Regions from separate parts of the Acinetobacter sp. CY73 genome, predicted to be linked through region 2. Evidence: predicted binding sites of a transcription regulator. Region 2 holds the regulator's gene; the other holds the start of a gene.
What was found. The regulator PhoB, encoded in region 2, activates phosphate uptake and scavenging genes when phosphate is short. The targets are predictions, from matches to a motif close to TGTCATNAANCTGTCATAA.
Positions count from the first base shown of each region.

Region 1: AC5YD2_RS10830 (inorganic phosphate transporter) is a predicted target of PhoB. The motif match lies at 6,923-6,941, and genes of this name have one in related genera.

Region 1 is NZ_JCAKMZ010000021.1:14,104-24,832, forward strand. Features, by position in the region: gene AC5YD2_RS10805 (hypothetical protein) at 97-582, opposite strand; gene AC5YD2_RS10810 (lysozyme inhibitor LprI family protein) at 711-1,064, opposite strand; partial or broken gene AC5YD2_RS10815 (endonuclease domain-containing protein) at 1,291-1,654, shown strand; gene AC5YD2_RS10820 (TIGR02391 family protein) at 1,748-2,578, opposite strand; gene metH (methionine synthase) at 2,820-6,524, opposite strand; gene AC5YD2_RS10830 (inorganic phosphate transporter) at 6,989-8,611, shown strand; gene AC5YD2_RS10835 (hypothetical protein) at 8,704-10,248, opposite strand; gene AC5YD2_RS10840 (rhomboid family intramembrane serine protease) at 10,586-10,729, opposite strand, start outside.
Region 2 is NZ_JCAKMZ010000007.1:5,073-15,801, forward strand. Features, by position in the region: gene AC5YD2_RS05285 (MATE family efflux transporter) at 1-841, shown strand, start outside; gene AC5YD2_RS05290 (SDR family NAD(P)-dependent oxidoreductase) at 1,003-1,848, opposite strand; gene AC5YD2_RS05295 (TetR/AcrR family transcriptional regulator) at 2,046-2,729, shown strand; gene phoB (phosphate regulon transcriptional regulator PhoB) at 2,974-3,684, shown strand; gene phoR (phosphate regulon sensor histidine kinase PhoR) at 3,709-5,067, shown strand; gene asd (archaetidylserine decarboxylase) at 5,199-6,047, opposite strand; gene AC5YD2_RS05315 (sulfurtransferase) at 6,047-6,904, opposite strand; gene pncB (nicotinate phosphoribosyltransferase) at 7,027-8,235, opposite strand; gene AC5YD2_RS05325 (roadblock/LC7 domain-containing protein) at 8,579-8,935, shown strand; gene AC5YD2_RS05330 (ribbon-helix-helix protein) at 9,046-9,225, opposite strand; gene AC5YD2_RS05335 (ankyrin repeat domain-containing protein) at 9,331-9,828, opposite strand; gene AC5YD2_RS05340 (catalase) at 10,033-10,729, opposite strand, start outside.

The sequences.
Region 1 (10,729 bases), on a different contig from region 2:
TTTGGTAGTGCTAAAAACCAACGTTTAATAATTCATTTATATATTTCAATATCAATAACTTATTATTTTTATCACGTCATATTCATGCACTACCAATTATTTGTAGAAAATAGAAAGTTTATTGATGATTTTCTCTTCTAATACGGAATAACCTGTGGCTAAAAAGCTCGCTAAAGTAACGAGCATAATTACGAAAATCGTGAATGCCACACCTTTAGATTGTTGATAATTCAAGCCCAGCTGTTCATAACTGACCGAATAATCTATTTCTTTGTCGTCAATCGAATCTTGGACTTGCAACAGTTGTATATATTTATAGCCTTTGATGCTTACAACATTTGCTTGATCGATGGTGACTTTATTTCCTGCCCTTATGAACTCATTGTCACAGAGAGAGTGAGTCAATGAATCACAATCAAATGCAAAAAGAATTTCACTATTCTTCGAGATTAAAAGGTGGGAGCTGTCGTCTAACTTTCGTTGATACAGTTCGTATTTTTCTAAAGATGAAGCATTGATGGTTTTATAGTCTTTGATTTCGACAGGTTGATTATCGAGGTTCCTTAGAAGTAACCAAATCATTATTGCGCATAATAAGAAAATGAAAAGAGTCAGAATTTTTGCGAGCTGTTCAAGGCGAAAGTACTTCGTTAAAAAATTAAACATTTTATATTTTTGCTCTTGTACATCTTGATTCATCCTTAAAGATCTTATTCTAATTCTTTCAATTGCTGAATTCGAGCTTTGATCAATTCAGCGTTGCATGACAAATTGATTAATTTACTCCCTGCACCTAATGTATAAGTGGAGAAATGCGCCACTAATTCATCACAATGTGAGTTCTTATATAAAAGCCAATTTTTTTGAGAATTTTCTAGAATTGAACGTCTTTCAACATCCATGGACTGTGATAATTTTTGATGGGTCTGATTTAGTTTGCTTTTATCCTGCTTTAATTCATTTTCATAACATTGGATGTCATTATTAACATTTGAGGATGAGCATTCTGCAAATACTTGACTAGAAATTAAAAACATAAAACAAATGGAAAGTGTATATTTCATATATTACTCTTAAGATAATGTATTTTTATTATGGTAGATGTTGGCTGTAGGAATCATTGGATTCCAAAAAAATTGTATTCTTTTCTCAGTGGTCAAGCTTTCTAAATATACAGAAGAATAGAGAAATGCAAAAGCTCAGATCAATTACGTTTAGTATTCTTATGCATTGTACGTCTGATGATTAAATGCTTAATGAAAGGTAGTATTGAATCGTTCAGTGGAAATAATCAAACCCTATAACAGAAACTTAAAAACAACCTTCACGTGATTTACGCAATAACATGACCGATGCTGAGAATTTGATGTGGTAACGACTTCGTAATAAGCAAATTTTAGGTTTACAGTTTTATCGTCAAAAACCATTACTTAATTACATCGTGGATTTTTATTGTCCTGCTGCGAATTTAGTGATTGAGTGTGATGGTAGTCAGCACTTTACAGATGAAGGATTAGAAGCAGATCGAATTCGGGATGATGCTTTGGCTCAGCTTGGGTTAAAAGTATTAAGGTTCGATAATGGGCAGGTGATGGGGCGGATTGATAATGTGGTTGATGTGATTTATCAGTATTGTTTTCAGGAATCTCCCTAAATCCCTCTTTGGAAAAGAGGGACTTTGTACGAATTTAATTGCGGTTGTGGATTCGTGGAGTTTCCCCCCTTTTTAAAGAGAGGTTAGGAGGGATTATATGTGTCCTTCATACATTTTTTTAGCTTCAGTGGCTTTATCTAATTTTCTATGAATTAAGGATACTGTTGATAAAATATCTAAGGCATCTTGTTCATCTATATTCCATGTGATTTTAGGAGCGTGGGCTGTAGTGTTTCTGAATGTACCAAATATGCCTTTAAGTAAATGCATGAAACCATTTTGTTCACTTTGATGGCTTGGTGTCGTTAAACTATTTAGAGCTAAATACGGAACTTTATTTTTATATGAAAAAGCTTGATCTACTAATTCAGAGCCATCACAGGTTAGATTTGTTTTTATCCTAATTTTTTCAGCAATACTTTTTGTAGCTTCAAATACAGCATGAAAGTAGTTGTCCACAACTAATTCTGCTTTACAGAAAGCGAGTACATCAGGATGAATCCTTCTATCTAAAAGTATTTTCTTTAAATTTTGGGCACGTTCTTCTGCTTCGGAAAAAGTTTTAACTTTTCCAGCTAGCTTGATTTCTCCACTTTCAGTTAACTCAAAACCTTCAAATGATAAAACAAAATTTAACTCAGTTCGTATTTGTGCAAACCATTCTTTTTTATGAATATGTCTAGAAGGACGCATTACGTACTTAATAAAAGATAGAATATTATTTGAACAATGATCTAGGGTCTGTTTTGTGTAGAGCGCATCATATAAGCGCTTCCATTTTGTGGAATTTAATTCAGGGTCTTTAATATTACATTCAGATAAATATTTAGTTATTTCTGCACCTGAAAGTCCATTAGAAGTATCTCCTAAAATTTTACAAATACTTTCTAAACTTCCAAGGTCTAAAGCTTTTACTATTGCCATTTGTTCATCTTTAACTTTTATTTACTTAATTATCTTAAATACTTGTCTTATTTATAGCAATTTAATCCCTCCCAACCTCCCTTTAAAAAGGGAGGAGCAGTCACGTAATCAATTCGATACGTGAAATCCCCCTCTTTGAAAAAGAGGGGTTAGGGGAGATTAAAAACAAAACATCCCCTCACTCGAGGGGATTTTTAGTTCCCCCTTTTATCAAAGGGGGCTAGGGGAATTCTAAAATCAATTAAACAATCGAATCATCCAAATTCGGCGCTAACCAACGTTTCGCTTCATCCAATGTCCAACCTTTACGCTTCGCATAATCTTCCAACTGATCTTGCGCGATTTTACCCACGTTAAAGTATTGGCTTTCAGGGTTGGCGTAGTAGAAACCACTTACACTTGATGGTGGCCACATTGCAAAACTTGAAGTCAATTGTGTACCAATGGCATTGGTCGAATCTAACCAACTAAACAAAGTCGCTTTTTCAGAATGCTCAGGGCATGCAGGGTAGCCCGGTGCAGGACGAATCCCCACATACTTCTCTTTAATTAATTCTTCATTGCTTAAAGATTCGGATGCTTGGTTGCCCCAGAACTCTTTACGGATACGCTCATGTAAATGCTCCGCAAATGCTTCGGCAAAACGGTCACCTAAAGATTGTGCCAAAATCGCAGAGTAATCATCGCCTTTGGCTTTGTACTCATGTGCCATTTCTTCCGCACCAAAGATCGACACCGTAAAACCACCTAAATAATCTTCAGCTTCATCTTTCTTCGCAACAAAGTCTGCCAAAGAGAGGTTTGGTTTACCTGTCACTTTATCTGATTGTTGACGGATATGATGGAAGGTATGCGTCACTTGAGAACTTGCTTCATCATAGACTTCAACCGAATCCGCTGCAGAACGATTGGCAGGATAGATTCCAAATACCGCACGCGCATCAAAACGTTTGTTATCAATAATGTCCTTTAACATGGCTTGCGCTTGATTGTATAAATCAGTTGCAGCTTCACCGACAACCTTATCCGTAAGGATTGCAGGGAATTTACCTGCCAAGCTCCAAGAGATAAAGAACGGTGTCCAGTCAAAGTACTCAACCAATGTTTCTAGCGGGTAGTTGGTTAACGTTTGTTTACCAATAAAGTTTGGTTTTACAGGTTTGTTGGCAGCAAAATCAATTTTTAAACCATTTTCAATCGATTCTGCATAAGACAACTTCGCAGCTTTGGGTTGTTTATTGGCAATACGTTCACGGACTTTAATATATTCGGCACGTGTGTCTTCAACAAACTTAGGCTTCATTTCAGGAGAAAGCAGGGTTGTTGCAACACCCACCGCACGAGAAGCATCGGCAACATAAATCACTGCATCATTCGAATATTGTGGATCAATTTTAACGGCTGTATGTGCTTTAGATGTGGTTGCGCCACCAATCATCAGTGGAATGTTAAAGCCTTTGCGTTGCATTTCTTTTGCAACAAATACCATTTCATCTAAAGATGGGGTGATGAGACCTGATAAACCAATGATATCTACTTTCTCATCAATCGCAGTTTGTAAAATTTTCTCGCACGATACCATCACGCCAAGGTCAACGATGTCATAACCATTACAACCTAAAACCACGCCTACGATATTTTTACCAATATCATGTACGTCGCCTTTAACGGTCGCCATTAACACTTTACCTTTAGACTGACCCGCAGTTTTTTCAGCTTCGATGTACGGGTTTAACCAAGCCACAGCTTGTTTCATCACACGTGCAGATTTGACCACTTGTGGTAAGAACATTTTGCCCGAACCAAACAAGTCGCCCACCACGTTCATACCATCCATCAGTGGTCCTTCGATCACATCAAGCGGGCGAGTGGATTTTAAGCGTGCTTCTTCAGTATCTTCATCAATAAATGCCGTGATCCCTTTGACCAATGCATGTTCAAGACGTTTTTCAACAGGCAGTTTACGCCATTCTAAATCTTCAACTTTCTTTTGTGCTGCGCCCTGACCACGATATTGCTCGGCAACTTCAAGGAGTTTTTCAGTTGCTGCTTGTGCCCCTGCTTCTGATGAGGAGTCGCCTTGGTTTCGGTTCAGAACCACATCTTCAACTGCAGCTTTAAGCTCTTTATCGATGTCATCATAAATCGCCATTTGACCTGCGTTTACAATCCCCATCGTCATACCTTGTTTGATGGCATGGTACAAGAACACTGAGTGAATCGCTTCACGTACAGGCTCATTACCACGGAATGAGAACGATACGTTAGACACACCACCAGAAATCATCGCATGTGGTAGGTTTTGTTTAATCCAACCCGTTGCTTCAATAAAATCAACTGCGTAGTTGTTATGTTCTTCGATCCCGGTTGCAATCGCAAATACGTTCGGGTCAAAGATAATGTCTTCAGCAGGGAAGCCAACATCATTCACTAAAACATCATATGAGCGTTTACAGATTTCTTTTTTGCGTGTAGCCGTATCCGCTTGACCATCTTCATCAAATGCCATTACGATGACAGCAGCGCCATACTGACGGCATAAACGAGCACGTTCTACAAACTCGTCATAGCCTTCTTTTAACGAAATCGAGTTAACAATCGCTTTACCTTGTACGCATTTTAAACCTGCTTCAATGATTTCCCATTTTGATGAGTCAATCATGATGGGCACACGTGAAATTTCAGGTTCAGACGCCACCAAGTTCAGGAAATGCACCATCGCACCTTCTGAATCGAGCATCCCTTCATCCATGTTAATGTCGATCACCTGTGCACCTGCAACCACCTGTTGCAATGCCACATCCAGTGCTTCGGCAAAGTTTTCTTCACGGATCAAACGAAGGAATTTTTTAGAACCTGTGACGTTAGTACGTTCACCGACGTTTACAAATAATGAGTCCGCTGTAATGTTAAACGGCTCTAAACCACTTAAACGACAAGCAGGTTTAGTTTCAGGCACTTGACGTGGCTTAATATCTTTTACTGCATTGTAGATGGCACGAATATGGTCAGGCGTCGTACCACAGCATCCACCCGTGATGTTGATCAGACCACTTTCAGCAAATTCTTTGATAAATGCAGCCGTTTCCGCAGGCGTTTCATCATAACCACCGAAGGCATTTGGTAAGCCTGCATTTGGATGGGCTGAAACAAAAGTATCTGCAATATCAGACACAGTTTTCACGTGAGGGCGCATCGCATCTGCACCTAAGGCACAGTTAAAACCGATTGAAATCGGCTCTGCGTGACGCACTGAATTCCAAAATGCTTCGGCTGTTTGACCGGTTAATGTACGACCTGATGCGTCAGTAATCGTACCAGAGATCATGATGGGTAATTCATAGCCTTGTTCTTTAAACACTTCTTTTACTGCAAAGATTGCAGCTTTGGCATTCAAAGTATCAAATACCGTTTCAATAAGGATGATGTCTGCACCACCTTCAATCAACGCTTTAGTCGCTTCGATATAATCAACTTTTAAAGCATCAAAGGTGATGTTACGAAACGCAGGGTCATTCACTTGAGGTGAAATAGAACAGGTACGTGATGTAGGTCCAAGGACACCTGCGACAAAACGTGGTTTTTCAGGTGTTGAATATTTTTTACATGCTTCTTTGGCAATACGTGCAGCTTCACGGTTGATTTCAGGGACTAAATCTTCCATGTGGTAATCTGACATTGAAACGCGCGTGCCGTTAAAGCTGTTGGTTTCAATGATATCCGCGCCTGCTTCTAAATAAGCTTCGTGGATGCCCTGAATAATATGTGGCTGCGTTAACACCAAAAGGTCATTGTTGCCTTTTAAGTCGGATGCCCAGTCTGCAAAACGCTCACCACGGTAATCAGCTTCTTCTAATTTATGGCGTTGGATCATAGTTCCCATCGCGCCGTCTATAATCAGAATGCGTTGGGATAGAAGCTCTTTTAAGGTGGCGAGGGTAGACATCAATGACGCTCACTATGTTGGACTTAATTAGGTGCGATATTTTAGCAGATCTAAAGTACATTTTTTGATAATTCCATCGTCATTGGCTTGTAAAGCCATGAAAGCGTATGAAAATTAAACGCTTTATGTGAAATCAATAAATTTAATTTAAATTTTTGTTTTTGTTCATATCTTTGTCATATTTAGCTTGCAGAATAGTGCTCTGATCAGAAATTGAAAATTTAATGAAAAATATTACATATTTATTTCATTATCTTGGGTCAGCTTTATTCTCTGTTAAATAAAAGGTGTGTTTGGTTAAGTAATTGAAATCAATATATTTATGTTAAACAAAATCTAAGGAAATCTTATTTCTATATCCATAAAGTGTCATTTAGATGCTTTATATGACACGTTTTTGTCATATAATTGTAATAATTAAATTGAACAATAAGGGGATATTCTTATCCTCTTTACTTGCTTGCATGAATTCTAATCAATCTCCAGTTTCAGATTCAGCACAACAATCGGCGCAAGTCTCGTCGACCAATGTTCATGTGCCGACACCGAAGTTTTTTATGCCGGTGTTCTTAACACTGATTATTTCCACTCTCATTTATATTGGCTTCCAATTGGTGGCTGATTTATCTCATGTACCTGCATTAAGCCTTTACTCTGTGATTTTGCTTTCAACAGCATTATTCATTGCATTGGGTTTTGAGTTTGTAAATGGTTTTCATGACACAGCCAATGCAGTTGCAACCGTCATCTATACCAATGCCTTATCTGCACCTGTTGCGGTGATGTGGTGTGGTTTCTGTAACTTCTTGGGCGTAATGGTCGCAAGCGGTGCAGTGGCGTACGGTATTATTGCTTTACTCCCTGTAGAACTGATTATGAATGTCGGTTCTGGAGCGGGTTTTGCCATGGTTTTTGCCATGTTGATTGCGGCAATTACTTGGAATTTAGGAACGTGGTACTTTGGTATTCCTGCATCTAGCTCGCATACATTGATTGGTTCGATTTTAGGTGTAGGGATCATGAACTACATTCTAAACGCGAGCAGTGGTGCATCAGGCGTAGACATGGAACAAGTAATGAAAGTGGGTAAAGCACTTTTATTCTCACCATTAATCGGCTTTGCATTTGCAGCTGTGTTGTTCTTGCTGGTTAAAAAAATCTTCAAAAAACAAGTGGAATTATTCCAACCACCTGAAGGTAATAAGCCACCACCACCGTTGATTCGTGCACTATTGATCTTTACGTGTACGGGTGTAAGTTTTGCACACGGTTCAAACGATGGTCAAAAAGGCATGGGCTTGATCATGCTCATCCTGATCGGTTGTGTACCGTTGGCTTATTCTTTAAACAAGAATTTAGATCAGCAGCACATCCAATCATTTGAACAATTGTCTGCTCAAACTGCGCAAGTCATCTATGCAGATCATGCTGATATTCCGGATGAAAAAGCACGTGATGTATTAACAACGTACATCCAAACCAAAGAATTAACGCCTGAAGTTGTACCTGCATTGGCAAGTATGACCGATCACTTAGGTGACCGTGTAGGTGCTTATGGTTCATTAAAAGATGTGCCTGAAGCAGAAGTATCCTCTTTACGTAATGACATGTATTTGAGCGCAACTACTTTCAAACGTTTGGATAAAGCTGAAGCGCTACCAGCAATGAATGAAGCTCAAGTTAAAACTGTAGATGATTATCGTGACAACATGGATTCATTCCTACAATACATTCCTAACTGGGTAAAAGTCGCGGTGGCACTGGCATTGGGTCTTGGAACAATGGTGGGTTGGAAACGTATCGTTGTAACTGTAGGTGAGCGTATTGGTAAGCAACATATGACTTATGGTCAAGGTATGTCTGCTGAGCTAGTGGCAATGTCTACCATTGCTGCTGCTGATGGTTTCGGTATGCCAGTATCAACCACTCACGTACTGAATTCTGCTGTCGCAGGTACCATGGTTGCCAATAAATCTGGTTTGAATTTCCAAATGGTTCGTACCATTCTGTCAGCTTGGATCTTTACTTTACCTGCAACGATCTGTTTATCAGGTGGTTTATTCTGGTTATTGTTAAAAGTCTTCTAAGTTAGATTGATTAAAAAAAGCTGCCTCAGGGCAGCTTTTTTATTGGGTGATTTTTATCGATTATTTTTTCTAAACGAATCATGAAATATCCGTTATTTCTTAAACCTTTTCATTAAACCCTTAGGCAGCTTTTCTTCAGCAAAGCCATATAACGCTGCAAAAGGAAGTGCAGTACGTGCTAAATATGCCACACGCCATAAACCACCGTGATTAGCGCCTTCCATCATGAGTTCCAATGGATGATTCATTTTACGCTCAGGATTGGCAATTGACTTTGGATTACGCAAATCATGTACCCATAGCGCCGCCATAATGGCATTGGTTGTAGATGGATCAAACGCTTCTACATCAAAAATCCCTGCGCCATTAAACGCAGCTTTAAGCAACGGATTTTTGATCACTGAATGTGTGGTGGTTGATGGTGCAATATTGATACTCACACGTTGACCTTGATGGCGAGCCAAAGTTGCACGCCACTGTTGAATACGTTTAGCAAGGGCATAGTTAGGTCCTTGCTCCACCACTAAGCAATCTGCGATCCCATAGGCTTGGCCTTGCTCCGATGAAATCAGATCATGTGAATTTTGCTTAAAGAAATATTTAAGACTCAGTGCTTCAATCCCTTTACTGATGAGTTTTTCAGGTTGAGAGCGTGACTTGAATTTGGCAGCAGATCCATTGATCACTTCAGCAGGGACTGCATACACATCGGTTGGCGTACACATATACATTAGACTGGTATCTGGCTTTTTTTCACTGATATATTGCATGATACTGTCCATTGCCATCGATACGCGAACATGCTTTTCACCATCGAGGTAGGCAATTGCAGCCAGATCTAAAGCCTGTTCTTTTTTACTTAGCCATTGTGCAATTTCAGGTGTTTGAGTCAGTAAATTAGCACCCAGCTTTTCTTTTAAAGTCTCAATCGATGCATTTGGATCAAGCTGCTCTATGCACGGAGCAATCAGCGTCGCATTGCCTTTTTTGATCGTGGATAAGATCTTGTCCCAAATACGTGGATTAGGCAGATCTAGGGCAATAATATTGGCTTTCCATTGCGCTAACCATGTCAAAGGACCCGCTTCAGAGGCAGCACCAAACAGCACCATGGTACGGTCAGATAGATCAAACCATTCAGGATGTGCATGTACCGTTCTGAGTGCTTCAGCATGGCTACTTTCCATAATGCCAGTATCTTCCCATGTTTGAATTTGATCTAACAGGGCTTGTCCTTTTAGATGTTGCCCATGATAGGGCACATACCATTCAGGTTTCGCGTTACTTTCACCGTGTAACTTAATGGAATAGAGAGGTTGAGCCTCTAGGTTCAACATCTCGTTTAAGTTACATTTTTGACCATCACGATAAAATTCAAAGCTGTGATGGGCTTTATTTAAACCTGCTTGAGCAATTTGAATCGGATTTTCTTGATTCCGAATTCCATTTTCGACCAAAGCTTTAAAATAAATCGGGTATTTTTTGCGCCAGTTTTTTTCAGATAGCACTTGTTGTGATGTTTTATGGTCAACAGTAGACAATGCTTCAGATAGAATGGCTTGCCCGGTTTTCGAGGTGCTTGGTTTATTATTGGTAGAATTGATCGGGAATTGAATCCCTTCTAATGCTTCAGACATGCAAAAACTCTCGTGATGATTCATCATTTATATACAGATGTAAACATTATCTATGCCAAATTTGATTTGTTGGTGGCATTAACTACCAATATTGTGTGGATTGTATAATTGGTTCATCGATATTTTTAGCAAGCCTGATGATGGTTCAATCTATGAGAGCCAAAATGATGAATCCACAGTATAAGAAAACTCAATTTAAAGAGAAAAGTGAAAGAGCAAAATAAAAAAAGGACGATAACCGTCCTTTTATTGTTAAAGCTAAATGAGTGTGACCAACCTTTATTTTCAAGATTTGATCGACAAGTCTAATTTAAAAGCCATTATTTTATAGAATTCTTTAGAAAGGCAATTGAGTGAGTTTATTGAAAAAATGTGCAATCAATCGTGGTTCAATGATGATGGTCATCATCACGCCGTAAGCCGCACCCCATAAATGCGCACTGTGGTTCACATTTGAATTGCCTTTTTTGCCAGACCAGAT
Region 2 (10,729 bases):
ACTGGGGCTTTTTATTACTCCTGTATTGATTGCAGGTCATTTTGGATTTCCAAGTTTAGGCATCATTGGACCTGCAATTGCCACAACCATCGGATATTCGGCAGTACTCATTTTTCTATATTTTTATTTAAAGAAGAAAGACCACCCACTCAAAATCGATGGCGCGATGTGCAAATATATTAAATATGATCCTGAGATGAGTGGCAAAATCCTCAAGCTAGGTGTACCGACAGGTGTTCAAATGATCACTACCTCGGTGGCGGGTTTAGTTATCGTGGGTCTCGTCAATCGTTATGGTTCAGAGGCCACTGCTGCTTATGGAGCAGTCAATCAGGTACTGAACTATATTCAGTTCCCTGCACTCTCTATTGCGATTGCTGCTTCGATTTTTGCAGCCCAAGCCATTGGTGCAGGTAAAGCAGATTCCTTAGCAAAAGTAACTCGTATTTCTCTAGGTATGAATATCGTGATCACAGGGAGCTTAGTCACTTTAGCTTATCTGTTCTCAAAATATTTGATGGCTCTTTTCATTACCGACCCCGCAGTTGTTGTCTTAGGGCAACAACTTCTGTTTATCGTGTTATGGTCAATTTTATTCTTTGGTGCAAGTGCCATTTTTGCTTCGATCATGCGTGCAAGCGGTACAGTGACCATGCCCATGATCATTAACATTATCGCTATTTTAGCAATCGAACTGCCTGCTGCTTATGTATTTAGCTCTTGGTGGGGCTTGGAAGGCATTTGGTATGGTTATGCCCTCGCCTTTGTTTGCTTATGCATCATGCAAGGGCTGTATTATCAGTTTGTGTGGAAGAAGAGAACCGTTGAGGTATTGATCTAGGATTTTCATACTCTGGCGATCTTTTAGAAAAACACGTTCTCAATGCAAGAATAAATTAAGCCAATAAATGCAGAAAATATTCAACGCTTGAATTCATCTAGTACGTCATCTCATATAAAAAAAACCGCGCTAAAGCGGTTTTTTTATGGGAAGACAACTGATTATTTTGGCTCTAAACGCTTGCTCAGCTTGGTCGCAAACGCAGTTATTTTTTGGTAACCCGTAGGCAACACACGTTGCATCAAATCAATCGCTTTCGCATCATTACCAATCAGTAAACGGCGTTTATTTTTCAGTACCGCATCCAAAATTTGTTGTGAAGCATCTTCAGCAGGCATACGCAATAATTTATTAAATGCTTTCGCTGATTTATCCGGATTCATGCCTAAAGATTTGAGGCTGTCATTCATACGTGCATCATTGGCAATATTGGTACGGATACCGCCTGGGTGAACACACAGCGCACTCACACCACAGTTTTCAATATCGAGTTCTTGGCGTAATGACTCGGTGAAACCACGCACTGCAAACTTAGAGGAGTTATACGCAGACTGGGTTGGCTGTGAAGTTAAACCGAAAAGACTAGACGTATTGATGATATGACCCTCACCTGTTTTTTTCAGGTAGGGAAGGAATTCTTTGGTGCCGTACACAACGCCCCAGTAGTTAATCCCCATGATCCATTCATAGTCTTCATAGCTCGCACCTTCGACAGTCGAACCCAATGCCACACCAGCATTGTTAAAGATCATGTTCACTGAGCCATGATTTTGCACAGTATCCTCAGCCCAAGCTTTGACTTCTTCACGGTTTGCGACATTTACTTTTTTAGAGGTCACACGGACATTATACGGCTTAACCAATTCAACGGTTTCAGCCAAGCCTTTTTCATTGACATCACTGATTGAAAGATGACATCCAGCCTTTGCCAGTAAAATTGCCAGTTGCTGTCCCATACCCGAACCCGCACCTGTAATCGCAGCCACTTTATTTTTAAAATTTTTCATTGTGTTTCCTTATTCATTTTTCTGCACAACTTCATGTTCGTGTGCCGCTCAAAAATCACTATAAATTTGACAATAAATATTGTCAATATCACTCAAGGTCATTTATATTGATAAAATGTGCATATTGACCACATAGGCTTAGCGAATATTAATTGTTAAGATGCCTAAAACTACGACTCTACTAGATCATTATTTTTATGACTGAATATTCAGAAAAGTCTGCGACAGCAGAATCAATCCCAGAAAAAAAAGTGGTGAAAGAACGTCAATTTAAGGGCATGTCACTGACTGAACGTAAGCAAGCTCGACGTGAAAAACTCATCGAAGCAGGTATTGAAGCGTATGGGACACATGGATTTTTTTCAGTCACTGTAAAAGATATTTGCAACGAAGCCAAACTCACAGAACGTTATTTTTACGAATCCTTTAAGAAAAGTGAAAACCTCTTTCAAACGATTTTCTTACAACTCATTGAGAAAATGCAGCAAACCTTAATGCAATCCGTCATGCAAGGTTCACCTGACCCTATACGTATGATTGACGCGGGTTTAAATGGTTTTTTTGCCATGCTAGAAGATGATCCACGCACGGCTCGCATCATTTATATCGATGCCATGTTGGTTCAAGAACTACATAATCATGCCACCATTCAAGAGACGATGGCGCGCTTTGATCGCATGATTCATGCATTTGTGACCTTGATGATGCCGCATATCAGCTTAAACGAAAAAGAGATCTCACTCATCGCAACAGGGTTAAATGGTTATGTCACCCAAATTGCTGTGCGTTGGGTCATGAGTGGATTTAAGTCACCACGTGAAGAGGTCGTTAAAGCATGTCGGGTTGTTTTCACTGCTTTAATTCAAGAACTCTCTCATTAAAAAATAAAAGCGTGTCAATTAACCATAATAAATTCATAGATATATTTTTAACTCATTGCTTTAAAAATGTAATATTTATGACATATATATGATCAATTTGGATCGTATTTTTATATTTTTGTCACAAAACATTGCTAAATCGACCTTGATGACCTGTTTTGCAATGATACTGTCATAATTAATCTTTGTAATAAGCCTGTCATAAATATTAACGGTCAGACCGTTCACTTAAGGATATTGCGTTGTGAAAGATGACTACATTTTAATCGTCGATGATGAACTTCCCATTCGTGAAATGATCCATACATCTTTAGATATGGCAGGCTTCCAATGTTTAGAAGCTGAAGATGCCAAACAAGCGCATCAGATGATCGTTGATCAACGCCCTTCCTTAGTACTCCTGGATTGGATGCTTCCCGGTGGTGTGAGCGGTGTTGATCTGTGCCGTCGCTTAAAGCGCGATGAATCGCTCTCTGAGATCCCGGTGATCATGCTCACCGCGCGTGGTGAAGAAGATCATAAAGTTCAAGGTCTTGATGCTGGTGCAGATGACTACATGACCAAACCGTTTTCAACTCGTGAATTGGTTTCACGTATTAAAGCAGTGTTACGTCGTGCCAACGCATTGAGCGGTGAAAAGACCATTGATGCGAATGGGCTCATTTTAGATCCAGTCAGCCAACGTGTCAGCTTTAATCAGAACATTTTAGAAATGGGTCCAACAGAATATCGTCTGTTGGCTTTCTTCATGACGCATCCTGAACGTGCCTATACACGAGCACAATTACTTGACCAAGTATGGGGTGGCAACGTATATATTGAAGATCGTACCATTGATGTTCACATTCGTCGCTTACGTAAGGTTTTAGAACCTTATGGCGCAGACCGTTATGTACAAACTGTTCGTGGTACAGGTTATCGTTTTTCTACTCGAGCAGATGTCGCAATAGGCTAGTGTTCACTAGGTTAATCAAATTTTATGTACGAACCCTATCCCGTCCCCACTTTAGCGAAAGATCATCAGAAATTTCGCTACAGTAGTTTATGGACATTCGCTAAACAAGATCTTCGCTTGTTGGTGTTTTTTATCGTTATTGGTGGATTTGTTGGCTTAGGAATAGGCTATTTTTGGATCTGTATTGGGCTTGCCTTCGCTGCCTTTTTTGGTTTACAGCTTCGTTCCCTCATTTTGGTCAATGATTGGATCGCGAATCGTCCCTATGATGTACCACCGAATCTCAATGGGATTTGGGGTGCATTGCTGTTCAATGTCTATCGTGCTCAACGCCAAGAACGTATCGTTCAATCTGAAATGGTCGGGCTCATTGACCGCACACAATCCTCACTGGTTGCTTTGTCTGAAGCCATTATTTTGACTGATGATGCTCAACAAATTGAATGGTGGAACCCAGCAGCAGAATATCTTTTTGGTATTCAGCCCACGGATCGAGGGCGCAATCTCCTCTCAATTATTCGCCAACCTGATTTTGTTGAATATTTTAATAATATCGATCATGCACCAGATGGTATTAAAGTTAAATTAGCGCATGACGATAATAAGTATGCTCAAATTAAATTAACCCTTTTTGGTCAACAAAGCCGTTTATTGGTGGCACATGACATCACACGCATGCGTAATCTGGAACAAATGCGTTCCGATTTTGTCGATAATATTTCTCATGAATTACGTACACCACTGACCGTGCTCAGTGGATATATTGAGACCTTTACTGACCAAGAAGACATCAATCCAAGATGGAAACGTGCCTTTGATCAGATGCAATCACAGACTCGACGTATGAATGCCTTGGTGAATGATTTGTTATTGCTCTCTCGTTTAGAGAATGAAAAGCAAATCGCCAAGAATCAAATCATTGAAATGCCTAGTCTAATGAATCATTTATTTGATGATGCTCAGGCTTATAACATTGATTATGGGCATACATTGAATTTAGATATTGATAGTCATTGCGACCTGATTGGTTCAGAGATGGAGCTGGCAAGTGCCTTTAGCAACTTGATCACCAATGCGATTAAATACACCCCTAAAGGTGGTACGATCACCATTGGTTGGCATGATGATGGTGAAAATGGCTATTTCTCAGTTCAAGATACAGGTATCGGGATTGACCCGAAACATTTACCCCGTTTGACTGAACGTTTTTATCGGGTCGATAGTGCGCGTAGTCGTGCGACCGGTGGCACAGGTTTAGGTCTTGCGATTGTGAAACATGTCCTCATGCAACACGGTGCGTATATCGATATCATCTCTAAGGAAAATGAAGGTTCGACCTTTATCGCAGTGTTCCCGAAAGAACGTTTATATCGTATGCAATGATGATCACCATTGAAATTAAACAAAGCCTGATGAACTCAAACACTGATTCGTCACCTAAAAAAAGCGCCTATCGGCGCTTTTTTCAATTCTACATGCATTGTTCGCATTATAAACAACAGAGTTTAATATTCTTAGATGGTTTGACCTAAAGCCTCACCCATCACGACCACTGAATTGGGTTTAAATGCTTCATCCCATTTAATTTTATCCTGTTCAAATAAAATCACAGCGGTCGAACCTAAATAAAAACGCCCGAGTTCATCACCTTTTTCAAGCTTCATCTCATGATGATTTAACTCTAAACGACCTGTCGGTTTCACTTTACCGGTCGCCACCGTTTCAATGCCAGCCACGATCATCGCGCCAACCAGAACCACTGCCATACGTCCCAGTTCAGTATCAAATAGGCAGACCATACGCTCATTACGTGCGAACAAACCTGGGATGTTCTCAGCAGTCGTTTGATTCACAGAGAACAATTCGCCTGGAATATACAAAGTTTCAGTCAATGTCCCCGCAAATGGCATATGCACACGGTGATAGTCTTTCGGGGACAAATAAACCGTCGCGAACTCACCCTCTTTAAATGGAGCAGCCAGCTGAGGATCACCAATCAGTTTATCTACCGAAAATGACTGTCCCTTAGCTTGGAAAATATCGCCTTCATTAATTTTACCCAATTGAGAAATAGCACCATCCGCAGGAGATACGATGCTATTGGGATTATTATCTACTGTGCGCACGCCTTCTTTTAACGAACGGGTAAAAAACTCATTAAATGATTTGAATTTAAGTGCATTACTTTGCGCAGCAATCGACATATCAATGCCATATTGCTTTTTGAATGCTTGAATCACAATATTTTTTAAAATCGGATTTTCACTGGCTGCAACCTTACCCACCACACGACTAAGCTTTTGTTGCGGAACAATGCTTTGCGCTTTAATGAATATTTTTTTCTTTAAATTTGTCAGACTCACTAAGGTGATTCTCCAGTAATGATTGGACTATCGAGGCGGTTGCCCCATTCGCTCCACGCACCATCATAAGCTTGGATATCCCAACCGAGTAGTCGACCAATAATATATGCAAGTCCTGAACGATGATGCGATTGACAATACACCACCACAGGCTGGTCGAATTTAAAGCCCAATTGTTCTAAACGTTGTTGAGTGCGTTCTAGGGGATGCAATTTTAAATGATTTTGACGGTTTAGGGCAGTACTCCATTCAAAATGTCGTGCAGAGGGAATATGTCCTCCTCTGCGTGCTGCTAAGCGTTGCCCTGTATACTCTTCAGCCGTTCTACAGTCCCAAATTTGCACATCACTCTGATTCACTTTACTGAGCAGTTCACTATATTCTATACGTGGTGGTTCAATATTTTGGATGTGAATTGGAAATAATGATGCCACTCTTTCAAATGTTTCTTCATCTGATGAAGTCGGCAAATTCTCACCCAGCCATGCGTGGATGCCACCGTTGAGCAAACTGGTATTATGAAATCCGATACAATGCAAATTCCAAATCAAGCGCCCTGCCCATGCTCCGCCTTCATCGTCATAAGCCACCACATGATGATCAGGTGAAATATTTAAATACTCCACCAGCGCTTTCAAACCCGCTTCATCTGGCAATAATCCTGAAGCCAATTCTTCCTGCCGAACCAATTGCTTAGGTAATACATGAATCGCATGCGGAATATGTAGTTGCTCATAGACCGATGCCCGAGTTAAATCGACGATGCGTAGTTTTTCATGACCTAAATGAGGAACCAATTCTTCTGCTTCAATGAGCAAACCTAAATTAAATGGGGAATTTGACTGGAAATTAGACATAATTATTGAATTATTTTGCTCTGAGTAGAATCGATCTTAGCACAAGATTTTTTCACTATTATTCTGATTTTTTGCATGCATTTAGCAAAAAATCAGATATAGCATAGAGATGACTTCAAAGATTATGCAGCAGGTTCTTGAATTTCAAACACCTGACGCAAATAAGCCAAGAAAGTGTCATTGTCCGTCATGGTTTTACCTGGGCTGTCTGAAAGTTTAGCAACAGACTGACCATTACATTCCACCAACTTCAAGACAATATTTAGTGCTGTTTGACCCATATCATTGGTTAAATTAGTGCCGATACCAAAACTGACTTGGAAACGATCTTTGAAGTAATTGTGGAGTGCCCATGCTTTCTCTAAATTCAAACCATCACTAAAGGTCAGCATTTTGGTTTTAGAGTCTATTTTCAATTTCTTGTAATGCGCATAAGCTTTGTCACCCCATTCATACGGGTCGCCACTGTCATGACGTAGACCATCAAATAGTTTGGCAAAGTACAAATCGAAGTCACGTAAGAACGCATCCATTCCCACCACGTCGGTTAAAGCTATCCCTAAATCTCCACGGTATTCTTGTACCCATGTCTCAAGCGCAGACTTTTGGAAATCACGTAGTCGTACATCTAAGGCTTGGAATGCTTGTAGGAATTCGTGTGCCATTGTACCAATCGGTGTAATGCCCAAGTCTTTAGCGAGCAGTACATTACTGGTCCCACGGAAAATATCTGGCGCAGCTTTATTAAATTCTTCAACAACGTGTTTTTGCCAAGCAAAACTATAACGACGACGTGTGCCAAAGTCTGATACCAAAAATGGTGGATCATTTGGATTCTGTTCAGCTTGATATCTTTTCAGCAACTCAACTTTTGCCAATAAACGGCGCTCACCTTCAGCCATCACCTCATCACTACTGATGCGACTGAAATACAGCTCATTGACGATCGCAAGCACAAAAATTTCAAACATCATGGCTTGAACCATTGGCCCTTCGATGCGGATATCCAAACGACCTTGATCATCAATACTGGCTTTAATAAAGCGACGTTTCAGTTGAAATAGTTCTAGATAATCAACAAAGTCACTTTTAATAAAACGTAAACTTCTGAGATACTCCAATTCATCCGCTTTAAATTTTAACTGGCACAGATAGTCAAGTTGCTCATTCAGATCGTCTAAAATATCGACCAAAGGATAAGCTGTATCTTCTAAATTGCGGCAACGAAATTGGTAGACACTGTCAGTTTGAGGAAACTTGTGTAATACCACCTGCAACATTGTAAATTTGTACAGGTCTGTATCTAAGAGTGATTGGATTAGGGGTTGCATGATCTACTCATAAAATGATCTTCCGTGAAGAATAAGAATATTTTACGCGGGTAAATATATTCTCGGTTAATTCTTTTTTATCACGTTTTTAATGATTCTTGTCTATTTTCTCATATACGTGAATTTTTTTATATTTTTAATGTATTATTAAACTCTCTATTTAGCTCACCTTAAATATGATAATAATATTATAACTTTATGATAATTAAATATTTTTTTATATTATTCTATTGAAATTTAGTTATTTTTTTATTAACATAATATGAACAGGATGTTTAAATTTTTTTGCAATAAAAAGCAAAATAAATGGACAAATTATTTATGTATCCACGGGGTTAGACACATGGCTAAAATCACTTTAGAAGCACTTCAATCAATCGACGGTTTTGTAGCAGCAGCACTTGTTGACAGTTCAAGCGGCCTTGCATTGGCAACGAAGGGTGAGGGAATTGATCTAGAGTTAGCTGCAGCAGGTAACACAGAAGTTATTCGCGCGAAAACAAAAACAGCTAATGCATTGAAATTAAATGATAATGTTGAAGATATTTTAATTACTTTAGGTAAACAATATCATCTTTTACGTCCATTAGATCGTAACCCAGAACTATTCTTGTACTTGGTACTTGATCGTAAAAAATCGAATCTAGCGATGGCTCGTCATGAGTTGAAAAGTTTTGAACAAGAATTAGATTTCGCTTAATTTTGATTGTTCAAAATTAAATCAAAACTGCTATATTGACCTATAGCAGTTTTTTTATATTGAAATATAAAAAACCTGTAACGTATTACAGGTCTTATAAATTGATAAGTTTATTCATTTGAGTTTTTGATTTTAGTTGCATAGTCAACATTATGTTGTTGCAAATATTCACGAATCAATTGACGAACCACCTGTGAAGGTTTCAAATCTTGACGTTCACAAAGCTGTTCAAAAGCACGTTTTTTGATTGGGTCAATCAAAACAGTCAGGCGTGCAACTTTATTTTCCATGCCAATTCCATTGCTAATTCTATTATCATAAAATGATAATAGAATTAGCATGATTTTTTTTCAATGCTTTTTTAAAATTTAAACCAATTATTGATAAACGTTTGCTTAATCAATAAGTTTTTTTAATTTTTCTGACTGCCCAATGACTTCTGCAAACTGCTCAGTCGTTTTCTGTCCTGTCTGTTTCGCCTGAACATCACAGTCTGCTTTGCGTAGTTGTTTCACGATACCCCACTCTAATTTAAACATTGCACCCATGATTGCAGTATTTCCTTTGGCATCACGTGCACAACGATCTGCACCATATTTGAGTAAGGTGGTTACGGTATCTTGATGACCATAATAAGCCGCCATCATAAGCGCGGTATAACCTGTCCGATTTTTGACATCTACTGGAAATCCGTGTTTTAAAAACTCTTCGATTACTTCTTGATTTCCTGTTTTCGCCGCGGCCATAAACAGATCAATCAATTCCTGTTGTGAAGCCATCTGATCATTTGCCACTGTTTTTGCAGGGGAAACAGTCTGAACTTGGTCTGCCATTGCGAACGCACAACCAAAAATCAAGAAGCTTGCTAAAACCATGTGAGGCATAATTTTCATGATGAACTCCAACAAAAATCGACATCATCCACGCATTTTGCAATGCATGTCTCAGTACTTTAAATCAACGCCTGTAAAACTCCCCGAGGGTTGCAGGAAAGGAATTGAGTTTTACAGGAATTTTGTTGAGGTGACCCCTTGTTGCCCTAGTCACCCACTCAGCTGATCAATCGTAATTGATCATAAAGAGGTCATCTAAAAGAATTAATCTTTTAACTGAGCTGCTTTTGCTTTCACAGTCGCAATGTTGCCATTGACTGCTTTAGTCATGCGTGTACCGTAGTCAGCATCTGCTTTATAGAAGTAAGACAACATGATGTGCTTCGTTTCTGAATCTTTCACATTACCAAGATCAGCCGCCAAGTTCATGATTAAATCATCTTTCTCTTTCGCAGTGTATGAACGGTAAAGCTCACCCGCTTGCTTGAAGTTTTGCTCTTTCACAGCACGTTGTTGAACTGTGCCAGAAAGTGGCGTTTCTACCGCGCGCGCTTTCGCCGTTGCTGGTTTTGGCTCCATACGGCTTGGTTCGTAGTTCACATTCGATGATGTACCGCCAACGTTCATGTAACCATCTTGGTTGTTGTTATTTACATCAACAACTGGACGATTCACTGGGATTTGTTGGTGGTTGGCACCCAAACGGTACATTTGTGTATCAGAGTAAGAGAAGATACGACCTTGTAATAGACGGTCTTCTGATGGCTCGATCCCTGGTACTAAGTTACCTGGAGCCATCGCCACTTGTTCCGTTTCTTGGAAGAAGTTTTTCGGCATACGGTTCAGCGTCAAAGTACCCACTTTAGTTTCTTTCACTAAATCTGTAGGCCAGATTTTAGTTGGATCAAGCGGGTCGAAGTCGAAGTTGTTTAGATCTTTTGGATCAATCACTTGGACATAA